Regions from separate parts of the Streptomyces sp. NPDC059852 genome, predicted to be linked through region 2. Evidence: riboswitches for the same ligand, from Rfam matches in the RefSeq annotation. Region 2 holds a riboswitch; each other region holds the start of a gene.
What was found. A riboswitch is a leader RNA that binds a small molecule or an ion and turns the genes downstream of it on or off. The one in region 2 is predicted to bind cyclic di-AMP.
Positions count from the first base shown of each region.

Region 1: linked by a shared signal. The riboswitch ahead of ACFV46_RS03815 (transglycosylase SLT domain-containing protein) and the one ahead of ACFV46_RS14760 (peptidoglycan DD-metalloendopeptidase family protein) in region 2 are both predicted to bind cyclic di-AMP.
Region 3: linked by a shared signal. The riboswitch ahead of ACFV46_RS31865 (M23 family metallopeptidase) and the one ahead of ACFV46_RS14760 (peptidoglycan DD-metalloendopeptidase family protein) in region 2 are both predicted to bind cyclic di-AMP.
Region 4: linked by a shared signal. The riboswitch ahead of ACFV46_RS02860 (NlpC/P60 family protein) and the one ahead of ACFV46_RS14760 (peptidoglycan DD-metalloendopeptidase family protein) in region 2 are both predicted to bind cyclic di-AMP.

Region 1 is NZ_JBHWJK010000002.1:306,227-310,459, forward strand. Features, by position in the region: gene ACFV46_RS03810 (polyprenyl synthetase family protein) at 1-856, opposite strand, end outside; cyclic di-AMP (ydaO/yuaA leader) riboswitch at 1,584-1,757, shown strand; gene ACFV46_RS03815 (transglycosylase SLT domain-containing protein) at 1,765-2,505, shown strand; gene ACFV46_RS03820 (HAD family hydrolase) at 2,523-3,353, opposite strand; gene fahA (fumarylacetoacetase) at 3,688-4,233, shown strand, end outside.
Region 2 is NZ_JBHWJK010000009.1:198,013-202,245, reverse strand. Features, by position in the region: gene ACFV46_RS14770 (TetR/AcrR family transcriptional regulator) at 1-479, shown strand, start outside; gene ACFV46_RS14765 (SGNH/GDSL hydrolase family protein) at 543-1,328, opposite strand; gene ACFV46_RS14760 (peptidoglycan DD-metalloendopeptidase family protein) at 1,621-2,526, opposite strand; cyclic di-AMP (ydaO/yuaA leader) riboswitch at 2,531-2,724, opposite strand; gene ACFV46_RS14755 (tyrosine-protein phosphatase) at 3,190-3,987, shown strand; gene ACFV46_RS14750 (DUF6126 family protein) at 4,003-4,125, opposite strand; gene ACFV46_RS14745 (helix-turn-helix domain-containing protein) at 4,122-4,233, opposite strand, start outside.
Region 3 is NZ_JBHWJK010000038.1:39,204-43,436, forward strand. Features, by position in the region: gene ACFV46_RS31855 (dihydrofolate reductase family protein) at 1-334, shown strand, start outside; tRNA gene ACFV46_RS31860 (tRNA-Met) at 422-495, shown strand; cyclic di-AMP (ydaO/yuaA leader) riboswitch at 809-966, shown strand; gene ACFV46_RS31865 (M23 family metallopeptidase) at 978-1,994, shown strand; gene ACFV46_RS31870 (aldo/keto reductase) at 2,143-3,087, shown strand; gene ACFV46_RS31875 (PrsW family intramembrane metalloprotease) at 3,092-4,233, opposite strand, start outside.
Region 4 is NZ_JBHWJK010000002.1:119,498-123,730, forward strand. Features, by position in the region: gene pcrA (DNA helicase PcrA) at 1-1,172, opposite strand, end outside; cyclic di-AMP (ydaO/yuaA leader) riboswitch at 1,515-1,675, shown strand; gene ACFV46_RS02860 (NlpC/P60 family protein) at 1,683-2,837, shown strand; gene ACFV46_RS02865 (tellurite resistance/C4-dicarboxylate transporter family protein) at 3,033-4,037, shown strand; gene ACFV46_RS02870 (hypothetical protein) at 4,015-4,233, opposite strand, start outside.

The sequences.
Region 1 (4,233 bases), on a different contig from region 2:
CCAGCGCCTCCGCGAGCCGGGCGTCGTCGCTCAGGTCGGAGGCCAGCAGCTCGCACAGGGCGATGTCCTCCGGCAGCCCCAGCCGCTCCGCGCGCTCCCGCAGGCGCAGCACGGGCAGGGTCGGGATGCCCTCGCGCAGATCGGTGCCGGGCGTCTTCCCGGACTCGTGGGAGTCGCTCGCGATGTCCAGGACGTCGTCCGCCAGCTGGAAGGCCACGCCGAGCCGCTCCCCGTACTGGGTGAGCACGTCGACCACGGTCTCGTCGGCGCCCGACATCATCGCCCCGAAGCGGCAGGAGACCGCCACCAGCGACCCGGTCTTCCCGCTCAGCACGTCGAGGTAGTGCTCCACGGGGTCCCGGCCGTCCTGCGGTCCGGCCGTCTCCAGGATCTGGCCCGTGACCAGCCGCTCGAACGCCTCGGCCTGCACCCGGACCGCCTCGGGCCCGAGGTCGGCCAGGATGTGCGAGGCGCGCGCGAAGAGGAAGTCGCCGGTGAGGACCGCGACGGAGTTCCCCCAGCGGGTGTTCGCGCTGTCGACCCCGCGCCGGACCTCGGCCTCGTCCATCACGTCGTCGTGGTACAGCGTCGCCAGGTGGGTCAGCTCCACCACCACGGCCGACGGCACGATCCCCGGGGCGTACGGGTCCCCGAAGCGCGCGGCGAGCATCACCAGCAGCGGCCGGAAGCGCTTCCCACCCGCCCGCACCAGGTGCTGGGCGGCCCCGGTGATGAAGGGGACCTCACTCTTGGTGGCTTCGAGCAGTCCCTCCTCGACAGCCGCCAATCCGGCCTGGACATCGGCTTCCAGAGCCTGGTCCCGCACGCTCAGCCCGAACGGCCCGACGACGGTCACGAGGGGTCTCCTGTCTGCTGGTGTCTTTCGGCTGGTTACACGGTTTGTCGATAGGTCGCTGCCATCACTCAAGTCAGCGTATCCGGTCACGTTTCGATCACCGATGCCGCCCACCCGTCCACCACGGCCGACATCGGTCCACGGTCGGTATGTTTTTTGATCACCCGATGAGGATGGACATTCATCGATTTATCGGTACGTCACTGTGAGTAGCCGACCGCTCTCCATCCCTCCGCGAATCGAAATCCGGTTCGACCCTGCGGGGGCCGGCCCGCAAGCCTGTACGCCCCCCGCCTCCGCCTACCCCGACCCGCCCTCCGGACGCCTCCACGCCCCCTCAACGAACGGCACGAAGGGCGGGGTTCCTGCCCCATAAAACGGACTCTCCGGACCCAAGGGGACAGATGGACACCTTGACAGTGAGCCCTCCACGGCCAGGCAATAACAGGGGAGTTGGAGCCATTGCCCGATTTGCCGTTGTTGTGATCGCCGTGAGTTGGGTCACGCGGCCACCCGTCGGCACCTCCCCCACGGGAAGCCTTCGTCCCCTTGCCAGAAAAGCGAGTTGAGAATTGGCAACCGCAAAGGATCAAGCGCCCCATACGCCTCAGACCATGGTCAATTAGCACGTCAGGTGATTGCGGCACTTGTTCCAGACATGTGCTCTCGCATACGTTCCCGCTCTGTCGGGCGGACGCCGAATCCTGCCGCCGCCCGAGTCATCCACCTACGCAACGCACCGCACGGCAGGAGCGGGGGACCCAGGTAAGTCGCCGTACCGCACGCCTCGATGGCGCGCCGGAACGGCTAGGGGTGAAGTCACGTCGTCGAACGACGGTGTGACCGGGCATCTCCCGCCCGAACCCGACAGCTCACCTCGCAGGCGCCGGAGAGGAACGAACAGCGCCATGTCCCGAGGCAAGCACCGTCGCACCCGTACCAGCCCGTTCACCCGGCGCGTCATCGCCGCCGGTACCGGTACCGCCGCTCTCGCGCTCCCCCTGCTGGCCGCGACCACCGCGAGCGCCGCCGAGCCCGGCAAGGCCCCCACCGTGGCCAAGGTCGGCTCCGTCAGCTACACCACCAAGAAGGGCGACACCCTGTACGGGATCGCCGACCGCTACGACGCCCAGGGCGGCTGGCGACAGCTCTACAAGGACAACCGCGCGGCCATCGGCGACAACCCCCGGCTGATCCACCCGGGCGTCGACCTGAAGGTCCGGTCCGCGAAGAAGGCCGCGCCGGCCAAGGCCGAGACGAACACGGCGTCCGCGCCCGTCAAGAAGTCCGCCGTCGCCCAGGCCACCCAGGCCTCCGTGAAGACGTACGCCGACAACCTCGACGGCTGGATCCGCGAGGCGCTCGACATCATGGCGCAGAAGGGGATCCCCGGTTCCTACGAGGGCATCCACCGCAACATCATGCGCGAGTCGTCGGGCAACCCGGCCGCCATCAACAACTGGGACTCCAACGCCGTGGCGGGCACCCCGTCCAAGGGTCTCCTCCAGGTCATCGACCCGACCTTCGCGACCTACCACGTGCCGGGCACCGCGTACGACCCGTTCGACCCGGTCGCCAACATCACGGCCGCCTGCAACTACGCGGCCGCGCGCTACGGCTCGATCGACAACGTGAACGGCCCCTACTGAGCCTTCTGCAGCACCCATCAATAGCGGAACTGGGCCAGGCTGCGGGCGAACAGTCCCTCGAGGACGACGGCGATGCCGTCGTCCTCGTTGGACAAGGTGATCTCGTCCGCCACCGCCTTGAGTTCGGGGTGTGCGTTGGCCATCGCCACACCGTGCGCCGCCCAGTCGAACATGGGGATGTCGTTGGGCATGTCCCCGAAGGCGATGGTCTCGTGGGGACCCAGGCCGAGATGCTCGGCGGCGAGCGCGAGGCCCGTCGCCTTCGTGACGCCGCATGGCTGGAGTTCGACGGTCCCCGGCCCCGACATGGTGACCGTCGCCAGCGAGCCCACCACCGCGCGGGCCGTCGCCGCCAACTCGTCGTCCGACAGCGTCGGATGGCGCAGCAGCACCTTGCTGATCGGCTCGCACCACAGGTCGTCGCGGTGCCGCACCCGCACGGCCGGCAGGGTCGGGTGGGGCATCAGATAGCCCGGTTCGATGAGCGTGAGCCCGTCGGCACCGTCCTGGTCGACCGCCGCGTACACCTGCCCCACCTCGGCCTCGATCTTGCCGAGGGCGGTCTCCGCCAGGTCCCGCTCCAGGGTGATGGACCACAGCAGCCGGTCCCGCCCGGCGTCGTACAGCTGCGCGCCCTGTCCGCACACCGCCAGTCCCCTGCTGCCCATGACGTCCAGGAGGGGCCGCACCCGGGGTGCCGGCCGTCCCGTCACCACGAGGTGCTGGGCACCGGCCACCGCCGCCTGCGCGAGTGCCGCGAGCGACCGGTCGGAGAGCGTGTCGTCACCTCGCAGGAGGGTCCCGTCCAGGTCAGTGGCGATGAGTGAATATGCGATCGGTGCGGCCATGATCAGAGAATACGGACAGGAAGCCCCCTCGACTCGACCTGAACCGGACGGCTGCTCTGTTCACATGAGTTGACACCGGTTCCGGTCCCACTTGTGTCCGAGCCCGCACAACTCGCGCCCGTTTATGGCGGTTTCGCCCCTACGAGATCTTCGAGGGCGGTACGGACGCCGAGTTGGGGCCCGTCGCCCGGTGAAGAGGACGGCCGACCGCGGCGACCTGGGGGGAAGCCGATCGCCTGCCCGGAGGATTCACCCTGCCCAAGACCGCCACCTCACCCGTAACGTGGGCCCGACCACATGGCTTACGGAGCGTATGAGAGTGAGGCAGTACCCCATGCCCCCCTTCGATCTCCCCGAGGGCGACCCCTTCGGCGCGCACAACCTTCCGTACGGCGTCTTCTCCCTCCCGGGCCCGGACTCCGCGCGCCGGGTGGGCGTCCGGCTCGGCGACCACGTCCTCGACGCGGGCAGGGCGGCCCAGGCGCTCGGCTCGCCGTACGCCCCGCTGCTCGCCCAGGAGTCGCTGAACGCGCTGCTCGCCGCGGGCCGCACCACCTGGTCCGACGTACGGCGGGCGCTGACCGCCTGGGTCACGGTGCCGGCGCACCAGGAGGCCATCGCGGAGCTGTTCCACCCGCTCTCCTCCGTGACGCTGCACCTTCCGTTCGACGTCGCGGACTACGTCGACTTCTACGCCTCCGAGAACCACGCGCGGAACGTCGGCCAGATCTTCCGCCCCAACGCCGAGGACTCCCTCACCCCCAACTGGAAGCACCTGCCGATCGGCTACCACGGCCGCTCCGGCACGGTCGTCGTCTCCGGCACGGACGTCGTACGGCCCTCGGGCCAGCGCAAGGCGCCCACCGACCCGGCCCCCGTC
Region 2 (4,233 bases):
TCTACCACTTCGACACCAAGGAGAAGCTGGTCGCGGCCGCGTTCGCGCACGCAGCCGAGGGCGACCTGACGCGGCTGCGCGGGATTCTGGGCCGCCGGACGACGGCGGTACGGCGGCTGCGAGCGGCCGTGCGCTGGTACGCGCCGACCGGTCACGCCAAGGGCTGGCGGCTGTGGATCGAGGGCTGGGCGGCCGCGTTGCGCGAACCGGCCCTGCGGGAGGTCACGCGCGAGCTCGACCGGCAGTGGAAGAGCGCCCTCGCCGGGGTCCTCGAGGAGGGCGTGGCCGCGGGCGAGTTCAGCTGCCCGGACCCGGCGGCCGCCGCGCTGCGCCTGACCGCCCTCCTCGACGGTCTCGCCGTCCAGCTGACGTCGTATCCCGGGTCGCTGTCCCGCGCGCGGGCCCAGGAGTGGGTGGACGAGGCGCTGGCCCGGGAGCTGGGCCTGGAGCGGACGGCGTTGACCGCCTCGGCACGGTGAGCGGCCGCCCGCGACCGGAACGGTCCCGGGCGGCCCCGCCGTCCCCCGGCCGGGCCGCCGGGCTCAGGCCACCGACTCGATGCGCATCTTGATGTCGTACGCCGAGAGCGCGCCCTTGGCGATCACATGGTCGCCCGACGACTCCCCGCGCAGGCGCCGCCCGATCCACGGGACCAGGTACTCGCGCGCCCACTGGACGTCGTCGCGCCGGATCTCCAGCGTCCCGCGGGGCGGGAGCGGCGGCCAGGGCTGGTCCGGGTCGGCCGGGACCTCAAGGCCGAGGACCTGGCCCGCGCGCAGCGCCACGCGCGTGTGCCCCTCGGGAGAGAGGTGGAGCCGGTCGCTGTCCCAGGCCCGACGGTCCTGGACGGTCTTCAGGGACCACAGGTCGAGCACCGGGCAGCCGTAGCGGTCGGCGATGGCGCGGACGTGCCCGTTGTAGGTGGCGATCTTGCCGCGCAGGTGCTTCAGCACGGGCACGCCACGGGTGTCGAAGCCCGTCGTCACCATGACCGTGCCCGCCGCCGAGGCGAGCCGGGCGACGGCCCGTTCGAACCGTTCGGCCACCTCGTCGGGGTCGGTGCCGGGCCGCAGGATGTCGTTGCCACCCGCGCAGAACGACACCAGGTCCGGGGCGAGTTCGACGACCTTGGGGACCTGTTCCGCCACGATCTGGTCGAGCAGTCTGCCGCGCACGGCGAGGTTCGTGTACCGGAAGTCGCCCTCGGGACGCCGGTCGGCCAGAAGGACCGCGAACCGGTCGGCCCAGCCGACGAACGCCCCGTCGGGGCCGGGGTCGCCGACGCCCTCGGTGAAGCTGTCCCCCACCGCGACGTACGACCCGATCACTCTTCTGCTGTCACTCTTCGAATCGTCTGCCACGTCGGGACATGATTCACCTTCCGATGTGACCTACGCGACCGTAGGAAAGGGTTGACGAGCGGTGAGATAAGCCACTGCCAAAGCCTTCACCAAACCCGGAATACCGCTCCTCGCGGGGGCGTTGACCGCCGAAACGCCGCGCGTGGAGCTCAGGACACACCGAAGGCCGGACCCGGGGATCAGGGTCCGGCCTTCGGCTGCGTGTCAGGCAGGTGGTGCGCATGCGTGTCAGGGAGGTGCGCGCCGTGCGGTGGGGCGGTCAGCCGATGGCGACGCCCTTGGAGCGGAGGTAGGCCACCGGGTCCACGTCCGAGCCGTAGTCGGGCGTCGTGCGGATCTCGAAGTGCAGGTGCGGGCCGGTGACGTTGCCGGTCGCGCCGGAGAGGCCGATCTGCTGGCCCGCGGTCACCGTCTGGCCGCTGGAGACGGACAGCGAGGACAGGTGGGCGTACTGGGCGTAGTAGCCGTCGGCGAGCCGGATGACGACCTGGTTGCCGTAGGCGCCGCCCCAGCCGGCGGAGACGACGGTGCCGGCGCCGACCGCCTTCAGGGGGGTGCCGGTGGCGGCGGAGAAGTCCACGCCGGTGTGGTAGCCGCTGGACCACATGCTGCCCGCCACCTTGTACGAGGTGCCGACGGCGGCGGTGGACACCGGGGCGGTGAAGCCGTTGACGGTGCTCGTCGCGTCCGCGCTCTGGGCGGCCGTCGCGGCCTTCTTCGGCGCGGCGGGCTTCGCGGACGGCTTGGACGGCGCGGTGGACGGAGCCGACGCCTTGGGCGCGGCGGTCGCGGCCTTCTTGCCGATCGAGAGCTTCAGACCCGGGTGGATGAGCGACGGGTCGGCGCCGACGGCCTGGCGGTTGTCGGCGTACAGCTTCTTCCAGCCGCCGCGGACGTCCTGCTCGTCGGCGATCTTCGCCAGGTAGTCGCCGCGCTTCACCTCGTAGGTGCGCGTCTGGGTGGAGGTCTTCTGCGCCGGGGCCTTCTCGGCGGCGGCCTGGACGGACTGGACCGTCTTGTCCGGGGCGGACTGGCCGGTCGCGGCGTGGGCGCCGGTGGCCCCGATCAGCGGCAGCGCGAGAGCGGCGCCACCGGTTCCGGCGACGGCGATCGTGCGGGTGAGACGCAGGGACTTGGGACGGCGATGCTTACCCTTCGCGGGCATGGCGAATTCCTCTCCGGCGCCTGCGAGGTGAGCTGTCGGGTGCGGGCTGGAGATGCCCGGCCGCGTCGGGACGCGACTTGACCCCGAGCCTGTTCCGGGACCGGAACAGGCGACGTACCTGTGGGTCCCCCGCTCCTGCCGTGTACGGGTGAGTGTGCGCGGATTCCGGTCGGCGGCAGGATTCGGCGTCCGTCCGGATTGGTGGCGAACGTAAGCGAGAAGGACGCATGGGAACAAGTGAGGGGTTCCGCCCGAATGCGTTCGGCTTGATCCCTTACGGGATTCACCGGTCACCCTGCGTGCATTTCGAAGGGGCCGCCATCCTCGAATCCCCATGAAAGGAAGGCCGATTACGTGAACATGACGGGCGACGCACCGTCACCGGTATGACGCTCCTCACGTGACGCTGCTCCAGCTTTCCTTATTACGGAGCGAGTTGGAGTGAAGGCATCAATTCGGACAGAAAGCCCAGATGTGACGCGGGCGATTTTCCGGCATGGGCAATACCGACATACGACTACTTCGTCCGTTTCAGGCTATTACTCCCGAGCTGTCGCCTGTGGACAAGTGATTGGCGCAGACAGCCATGTCGTATCGTCGGAGGCGCACCTCGCCGGCCTCACCGCCGAGCCGCGCCGGCGGGGCCGACCGGGAGGAGCCCCCGTGACGCAGCAGATCCCGTCGACCGAGCCCGAGCTGGCCGGTGTGCGCAACTTCCGCGACGTGGGCGGCCTGCCCACCGTGGACGGACGACGGGTGCGGCACGGCGTGCTGTTCCGCAGCGGCCACCTCGCCCACGCCACCGCCGAGGACGCCGCCTTCCTCGGCTCGCTGGGACTGCACACGATCTTCGACTTCCGCAACGCGGCGGACCAGAGGCTGGAGGGCCCGGACGTCGAGCTGCCGGGCGTCCGCAATGTGAACCTGCCGCTGTCCGACCCGGCGGACGGCGCGGAGTTCTGGAAGATGGTCCGCGACGGCGATCTCGACCAGCTGCGGGAGATCCTGGCGGACGGCAAGGGCGCGGCCCGGATGATCGCCTCCTACCGCTCCATCGTCACGGAGCGCACCGGTGAGCACGCCCAGGTGCTGCGCTCCCTGGTGGAGGACAGCGTTCCGGCGCTGATGCACTGCGCGGCCGGCAAGGACCGCGCCGGCCTGTCGATCGCGGTGACCCTGCTCGCCGTCGGCGTCGAGCGGGAGGCGATCGTCGCCGACTACCTGAAGTCCAACGAGAAGCACCGCCGCTACAAGGTGCGGCGCGGCAGCGACGCCCCCTCGGCCTACTCGCCGGAGGTCATGGAGCTGCTGAGCCCCCTCTTCGACGCGCGCGCGGAGTATCTGCAGGCCGCCTTCGACACGATCGACGAGACCTGGGGCGACGTCGACACCTACCTGGAGCAGGGCCTGCGGCTCACCCCCGAGGCGCGGGAGCGTCTGCGGGGGCGGCTGCTCGACTGAGGGCGCGGGGCGCGCCTACTTCCCGCCGCCGGCCTCGAAGAGGAAGTAGATGAAGGCGGCGAAGACGTGCCCCACCGCGATGTAGATGATGAGGCGCACCCACAGGGCGCGGGGGAACTTCTCCTCCATGTCGGTCATGGCGTCACTCCAGGGGTGGGGCCCAGGCACAGGGTGGCCGTGGGGCTCTGCAACAGGGTGTGGACGAACAGGAGCTCGACACCGCCGTCGTCCTCGGCGGCGAGCCGG
Region 3 (4,233 bases), on a different contig from region 2:
GGCGCGGGGCCACTCCCGGGAGGCCGGCGACCCCGTCGTGCACGCCGAGGAGGCGGCCCTCGCCAAGATCGCGCCCGGCGACCCGAGGCTGGCCGGCGCCACGGTCTACAGCAGCCTGGAGCCCTGCACGCACCGCGCCTCCCGGCCGACGCCCTGCGCCCGGCTGATCCTGGCGGCCGGGGTGCGCCGGGTGGTGACGGCCTGGCGCGAGCCGGACACCTTCGTGACGGACGCCGACGGCAGCGGGATGCTCGCCGCCGCGGGCGTGGACGTCCTGGTGCTGCCCGAGTACGCGGCCCGGGCGGCGGCCCCCAACGCCCACCTGGCGCCCTGACACCCGCCCGGCGAGGCCCGCGCGACCGGGGCCTGCGGAAAGGCGTGTGCGGCGGGCCCCGGTGATGGCGTACTATGGACACATCGACGCGGGGTGGAGCAGCTCGGTAGCTCGCTGGGCTCATAACCCAGAGGTCGCAGGTTCAAATCCTGTCCCCGCTACTGAAGGCTCAGGGCCGGAACTCATCAGTTCCGGCCCTGAGTGTTTTCCGGCCCCCGTCAGGCTCGCGGGACGCCTTCACCGGTTCTCACGGTACGTGATCGCGCGAACCCCCTCCGCATAACAACTGACACACTGTCAGCAATCGTGAGGGTGTCTCGTGGGCGTCAACTCGCCCGATTTGGACCGCTCATGGCCCGTAAGTCCCGGCGGAAATCGTTAATGATCAAGGGGAACGGCTTGGAATCCGTACCCCGCGTCTATTAACGTTCGATAACGCAGCGCGGTCGTCCCAGCCGTCACAAGAGGCGGCTCCGTGCGCACGCGCCGAATCCTGCCAAGGAACCGGGGAACCACCACCTTGGGGTGAATCGCGCGGATACCACCGTGACATCACGGTACGTATACGCGCGTAGGAGACCTTCCTGCTCCGAACCCGTCAGCTAACCCGGTAGGCGAGAAGGAAGGAAAGGAGTACGCCCACGTGGCGTCGAACCGTCCTGCCCCGCATGCCTCGTTCGTACCCGGTCAGCGCACCGCCGACACCTTCGGCTACGACCGCACCGACGACGGCCCCTTCGAGGAGTGGAACCCCACCGCGGACTCCCTCCGTCCCGTCCGAGGCAGGCACCGCGTCTCCAAGCAGCGCGGCGGGGGACTCGCCCGCAGCTCCACGGTTCTCGGCGTCGGCGTCATAGCGGCCGTCGGCGCGGGCGGCATGGCCACCGCGCAGAGCGGCAAGCCGCCGGTCGCCATCACCCTGCCCGACCTGCCCCTGATCTCCGGCGACGACTCCGCCGCGGACGACACCGCCACCGCCCTCAGCACCATGGGCGAGACCGGCCAGGAGACCCCGCAGAGCGGCTCCGACGCCGGTGAGGCGCTGCGCAGCCGGATCATCGCCCAGGCCGAGTTCCAGCAGGACCAGGTCGACAGCAAGGCCGCCGAGGCCGCCGTCGCCGCCGCCGAGAAGGAGGTCGCCGAGGCGGCCGCCAAGGCGGAGAAGGAGGCCAAGGAGAAGGCCGCCGAGGCGAAGGCCGCCGCCGAGGAGGAGGCCCGCAAGAAGGCCGAGGCCGAGCGCCTCGCCGAGCTGGCCAAGCAGTACACGCTGCCGACCTCCTCGTACACCCTGACCTCCACCTTCGGTGAGGCCGGCGCCTACTGGTCGTCCGGGCACCACACGGGCCTCGACTTCGCCGCGCCGACCGGCACCCTGATCAAGGCCGTCCACTCCGGCACGATCACCTTCGCCGGCTGGGACGGCTCCTACGGCTACAAGACCGAGCTGACCCTGGACGACGGCACCGAGATCTGGTTCGCCCACCAGTCCTCGATCAGCGTCAGCGTCGGCCAGAAGGTCAACACCGGTGACGTCATCGGCCGTGTCGGCGCCACGGGCAACGTGACCGGCGCCCATCTGCACCTCGAGGTGCACCCCGACGGCAGCGCGAGCGGCATCGACCCGCTGGCCTGGCTGCGCGGCAAGGGCCTCACCCCCTGAGCACCCTCCCCACCTGATCCCCGGCGGTCCTGACGACGACCCCCCGACGTCAGGGCTGCCGGTCCTCGGTGCGCCGGCCCGCCCCCTTCACAGGGAATTCATCCCGGGAGCGGAATCGGCGGTACCGCCACCGTCGTTGTTCCCTTGCATGACCGCACTGCGCACACTCGGCTCCTCCGACCTCGAGGTCTCCCCGCTCTGCCTCGGCGGCAACGTCTTCGGGTGGACCGCCGACGAGGCCCACTCCTTCGCCGTCCTCGACGCCTACACGGCGGCCGGCGGCAACTTCCTCGACACGGCCGACTCGTACTCGGCGTGGGTCGAGGGCAACGCGGGCGGCGAGTCGGAGACCGTCATCGGCAACTGGCTCAAGGCACGCGGCAACCGGGACGACGTCGTGATCGCCACCAAGGTCAGCCAGCACCCCGACTTCCAGGGCCTGAACGCGGCCACCATCAAGGCCGCCGCCGACGCCTCGCTGCGCCGCCTCGGCACCGACCGCATCGACCTCTACTACACGCACTTCGACAAGCCCGAGGTGCCGGTCGAGGAGATCGTCGGCGCCCTGGACGAGCTGGTGAAGGCCGGCAAGGTCCGGCACATCGCCGCGTCCAACATCTCCGCCGAGCGGCTGGCGGCCTCCCTCGCCTTCTCCGACCGCGAGGGCCTGGCCCGGTACGTGGCGCTCCAGCCCCACTACAACCTGGTCTCCCGGGACACCTACGAGGGCGCCCTCCAGGACCTCGCCGAACGGGAGAACCTCGCCGCGGTGCCGTACTACGCGCTCGCGGCGGGCTTCCTCACCGGCAAGTACCGTCCCGGCGCGGCCGTGGACAGCCCGCGTGCGCAGGGCGCCGGGCGGCACGCGGAGACCGAGCGGGGGCGGCGGGTGCTGGCCGCGCTGGACGAGGCGGCCGCCGCGCACGGCGTGCCGGTCGCCACGGTGGCCCTGGCCTGGCTGGCGTCCCGCCCGACGGTCGTCGCCCCCATCGCCTCCGCCCGCACCCCGGAACAGCTGCCGGCCCTGCTCGGAGTGGCCGAGCTGACCCTGACGGACGACGAGCTGCGCCGGCTCACGGAGGCGTCCGCCTGAGCCGTCAGACCTGGTACGGGTTCCAGGCCGGGGCCGCCGGTGCACCGGGGGCGTGCCCGTGCGGGGCGTACGGCTGCGGCCACCAGGCGCCCGGCACCTGGGGCGGCGCGTACGCGAGGACCGGCCGGCTCTTCGCGGCGAGCGCGTGCTCCAGGGCCGGGCGGGCCCACGCGCGGCGTCGCCACAGCTCGTTCAGCAACTCGCCCTCGCGGACCACGTAGTCGGCGCCGGCCCGGCCCCGGCGGCCCCGGCGCCTCAGGAACGCCAGCGAGGTGGCGTACGCCTCGTACTGGGCGACCGCCCGGGCCGCGGGGCGTCCCGCGTGGCGGCGGGCGTACTGCCGGGCCACCCGGCGGTCCCGCATCGAGCCCAGCGCGAACGGCTCGGCCGGGGACAGCCATCCGGCCACGGCGTAGGCCGGCAGCTCCTCGCGCACGGTCCGCAGCTCGCGGTACCGCGTCCACAGCACCAGCCAGACCAGCAGCCCGAACGCGGGCACCATGAACGCCGCGTACACGGCGAAGAACCCGAAGTCGCCGAACGTCGACGAGCCGTTCCACAGGGCGTGCATGCCCATCGCCAGCAGCAGCCCGGACAGCGGCAGCAGCACGCGGCGCACCCGCTGGCGCTCCCCGGACAGCGCGGCGGCGCCGAAGCCGATGCCGGTGAGCACGGTGAACAGGGGGTGCGCGAAGGGCGACATGACGACGCGGACGAAGAAGGTCGCCGCGGTCACCGACGCGATGCCGCTGTCGCCGGACAGCTGGTCGGTGCCGAAGGCGGTGCCGAGGTAGAGGACGTTCTCGGTGAAGGCGAACCCGGTGGCGGTGACCCCGGCGATCACCACACCGTCCAGGAGCCCGCTGAAGTCGCGGCGGCGGAAGAGGAAGAGCAGCAGGACGGCCGCCGCCTTCGCCGTCTCCTCCACGACGGGCGCTATGACCGTCGCGCCCAGGGTGTCCGCGTGGGACGGGTCGGCGGTCGCGGTCGCTATCCAGCGGGTGGCGAAACTGTTCGCCACGATGGCTATGAGCGCCGCCGCGCAGGCGCCCCAGGCGAAGGAGAACACCAGGTTGCGCCAGGGGCCCGGCTCGACCCGGTCCAGCCAGCGGAAGGACGCGACGAGCAGCGGGACCGGCAGGACCG
Region 4 (4,233 bases), on a different contig from region 2:
CCCGCGTTGGTCCACAGGTTCTTGGGCCGGCGGGACTCGTTGCGCTCGATGACGGCGTTGGCGGCGCTGAGGATGGTCTGCGTGGAGCGGTAGTTCTGCTCCAGCAGGATCGTCGTCGCGTCCGGGTAGTCCTCCTCGAACTGGAGGATGTTGCGGATGGTGGCGCCCCGGAAGGCGTAGATCGACTGGTCGGCGTCACCCACCACGCACAGCTCGGCGGGCGGGACCTCGGCCTCGGGCGGTACGTCTACGGGGTGCTCGGAGGTGCCGACCAGCTCGCGGACCAGGGCGTACTGCGCGTGGTTGGTGTCCTGGTACTCGTCCACCAGCACATGCCGGAACCGGCGGCGGTAGTGCTCCGCGACGTCGGGGAAGGCGCGCAGCAGATTGACCGTCGTCATGATCAGGTCGTCGAAGTCGAGGGCGTTGGCCTCCCGCAGCCGCGACTGGTAGAGCGCGTACGCCTGGGCGAGGGTCTTCTCGAAGCCGTCGGTGGCCTGGGCGGCGAAGTCCTCCTCGTCGATCAGCTCGTTCTTCAGGTTGCTGATCTTGGCGCTGAACGACTTGGGCGGGAACCGCTTCGGGTCGAGGTCGAGGTCCCGGCACACGAGCGCCATCAGGCGCTTGCTGTCGGCGGCGTCGTAGATCGAGAACGACGAGGTGAACCCGAGCTTCTTGCTCTCGCGGCGCAGGATGCGGACGCAGGCGCTGTGGAAGGTCATCACCCACATCGCGTTCGCGCGCGGTCCGACGAGCTGCTCGACGCGCTCCTTCATCTCGCCGGCGGCCTTGTTGGTGAAGGTGATCGCCAGGATCTGGCCGGGGTGCACGTTCCGCTCGCCGAGCAGGTAGGCGATGCGGTGCGTGAGGACACGCGTCTTGCCGGATCCGGCTCCGGCCACGATGAGCAGCGGGGTGCCGGAGTGGACGACGGCCGCACGCTGGTTCTCGTTGAGCCCCTCCAGCAGCGCGGCGGCGTCGAGGGCCGGGCGCGGGGCGCCGTCGCGGTAGTAGGCGTCGCGGTCCGGGGGCACGTCGAACTTCCCGCCGAACAGATCGTCCGGAAGCGACTCCGGAGTGTGATCGTCCTCGGGCGGTGGCGGGGGCTCTTCCCCGTGGGCCCGTGGGGCCTGGAGGTCCGCCAGGAAGCTGTCGTCAAAGAGGCTGCTCATCGCTCTCCGAGTCTAGGCGGCCCCACCGACAACCGGCCGCCGCCTCGAGAACATCACACCGCCCGGTCCGGCACCCCGACCGCCCGGTCACCGTACGAAGTCACCCCATCACGTCACACACCGGTCGGATGAAGCGCGTGATCCTTGCCTGAAAAGGACAGACAACACCAACCGCACCGGAACGGCATCAGTCACCCGCCCGCTCCCCCTCCACCCGCTCCCCTGACCGAAGGTCACGAAAATGTATCGGGCATATCGCACATCAACCTTCACAGCGGCCACACCAGTTGGCTACCGTGCCGGGCAGGCCGTACGACCCCCACCGGCGAACGACGCCGGGCCGCACGGCCTCCGCCGAGTCCGGTGCGTCCGGAGCCGGGGACCCACCGAACTTGGGGTGAATCGGCCCGACCTCCCGTCCTGGGAGCGGCCGTAGGGCAACCCTTCCGAACCACCCGCCCGAACCCGACAGCTAACTCGGCAGGCGGAGCGTGGAAGGAGTCGCCTCCCTTGGCGTCGCACCGCAAGTCGCGTCCCTCCGGCACGCGCGTGGCAGGCATACGGACCCCCGCGCTGGCCACCGCGGCCCTCACCTCCGTGGCCCTGCTGTCCCAGACGGCCCAGGCGAGCCCGTCCGCCGACGACCGCCCGAGCCTCGAAGAGGTCGAGAAGAAGGTCGACGACCTCTACCGCCAGGCGGAGTCCGCCACCGAGAAGTACAACGCGGCCAAGGAGAAGACGACCAAGCAGCGCAAGCGCGTCGACACCCTCCTCGACGACGTCGCGCGGCGCACGCAGAAGCTCAACGACGCGCGCGAGGAGCTGGGCCGCAACGCCGCCGCCCAGTACCGCACGGGCGCCGCCGCCCCGGACACCACGACGTTCCTCCTCGCGGACACCCCCCAGGACTACTTCGACCAGTCCCAGCTGATGAACCGTATGACGGGACGTCAGAAGCAGTCCGTGGACGAGTACTTCACCGAGCAGTCCGCGACGATGAAGAAGCGGCAGGAGGCCACGCGGAGCCTCGAGACGCTCACCGCGTCGCAGAAGAACCTGCGGACCGCCAAGGCGACCGTCCAGAAGAAGCTCGCGGACGCGCGTCAACTGCTCTCCGAGCTGACCGCGCAGGAGAAGGCCCGCCTCGCCGCGATCGAGAAGCGCAAGCAGGAAGAGGCCGACCGCAAGGCCGAGGAGCTGGCCCGGCAGCAGAAGGCGGAGGCCGAGCGCGAGCGCGAGGCGGCCGCACAGCGGCAGGAACAGGGCGGGCAGGAGCAGGGCGGCACCGCCCCGGACGGGTCGTACGCCACGAAGGCCGAGAAGGCGCTGACCTTCGCCCGCACCCAGATCGGCAAGCCGTACGTCTGGGGCGCCACCGGCCCCGACTCCTACGACTGCTCCGGCCTCACCCAGGCCGCCTGGAAGGCCGCCGGCGTCGACATCCCGCGCGTCACCTACGACCAGGTCGAGGCGGGCACGACGGTCCCCGTGTCCAGTGCCCAGCCCGGCGACCTGGTCTTCTTCTACGACGACGTCACGCACGTGGGCCTCTACATCGGCAACGGCATGATGATCCACGCGCCGAAGCCCGGCGCGTACGTCCGCGAGGAGTCGATCTACTACGACGGCGAGTCGGCGATCCACAGCGTGGTCCGCCCGGCGTGACGAACGGCGGGAACGGACGGACCCCACCGGCCTGAGGGTGGACGGCGACAGCGACGCGGGACGGTGCACCTCCTCCACGAGGAGCCCGTCGCCGAACTCGCCGAGGCGTTCACTCGCCGGACGGGCCGTCGATTCACCCACCCCCCGCGCGCGCCTCCACCCGCACGCCGGTGCCGTGCTCCTTAGCATCGGCCCATGCCCGCCGCCACACCCGCGTCCGCGTCCCCCCTGCCCGTCCGGTGGGCGCGCCGTCCCCCCGCCGCCGGGGCCTCGGTCATGGCCACCGGCATCCTCTCGGTGGCCCTGCACCAGACGGGCCACACGATCCTGTCCCGGATCGCCCTCGTCCTGGCGTGTGTCGCCTGGCTCGCGCTCGCCTGCGACTTCGTCGCCCGGCTCCTGTGGCACCGGTCCGCGTGGGTGAGGGCGGCGGTCACCCCGGCCTCGCTCTGCGCCGTCGCCGCGACCGCGGTCCTGGGCACCCGCTTCGCCGCGGCCGGCCGGCAGACTCTCGCCGAGGCGCTGCTGGCCCTCGCCTTCGTGCTCTGGCCGGGCCTGCTGTACGTCGTCGTACGCCACTGGCGGCCGGGGATGCCCGGGTCCGTCTTCCTCGGCTGCGTGGCCACGCAGGGGCTGGCCGTCCTCGCGGCCACGCTGGCCGCCACGGCGGAGGCGGCCTGGCTCGCGCACGCGGCCCTGGTGCTGTTCTGGCTCGGCCTGCTCCTGTACGCCGTGGCCCTGACCCGCTTCGACCGCCGGGAGGTCGTCCGGGGGCACGGCGACCACTGGGTGGCGGGCGGCGCGCTCGCCATCTCGGCGCTGGCCGGCGCCCGGCTCCTCGCGGCCGACGGGCCCGTCCCGTTCCTGTGGAACGACGACGACTTCGACGCGCTGCGCACGGTGACCTACGCCCTCGTCGCCCTGGACCTGGCCTGGTACGTCGTCCTGCTGGTCGCCGAGATCGCCCGGCCGAGGACGCGTTACGACGTGCGCCGCTGGTCGACCGTCTTCCCGCTGGGCATGTCGGCGGCGGCGACGCTCTCGGTCTCCTCCACCCTGGACGTCCCGTGGCTGGAGGTCGCCGGCGAGGTCCTGCTGTGGATCGCGGTGGCGGTGTGGCTGGCGGTCGCCGCGGGCGCCGTACGCCACCACCTCGCGGCCGGTCCCCGGGCCGGTGTCACGTCCAGAGCACGGCGATGAAGACGTTGGCCAGGGTCAGCAGACCCACCAGGCCGAACAGCTTCGCGTCCACCTTCTCCTCGTCCCGCTTCACGTAGACGAGTCCGAGGATCACGACGAGCAGCGCCAGCTTCACACCGATCTTGACGTTGTTCACCGACTGGTCGTCCGCCTGGTTCAGGCCGACCAGGATCACCCCGGTGACCAGCATGGTCAG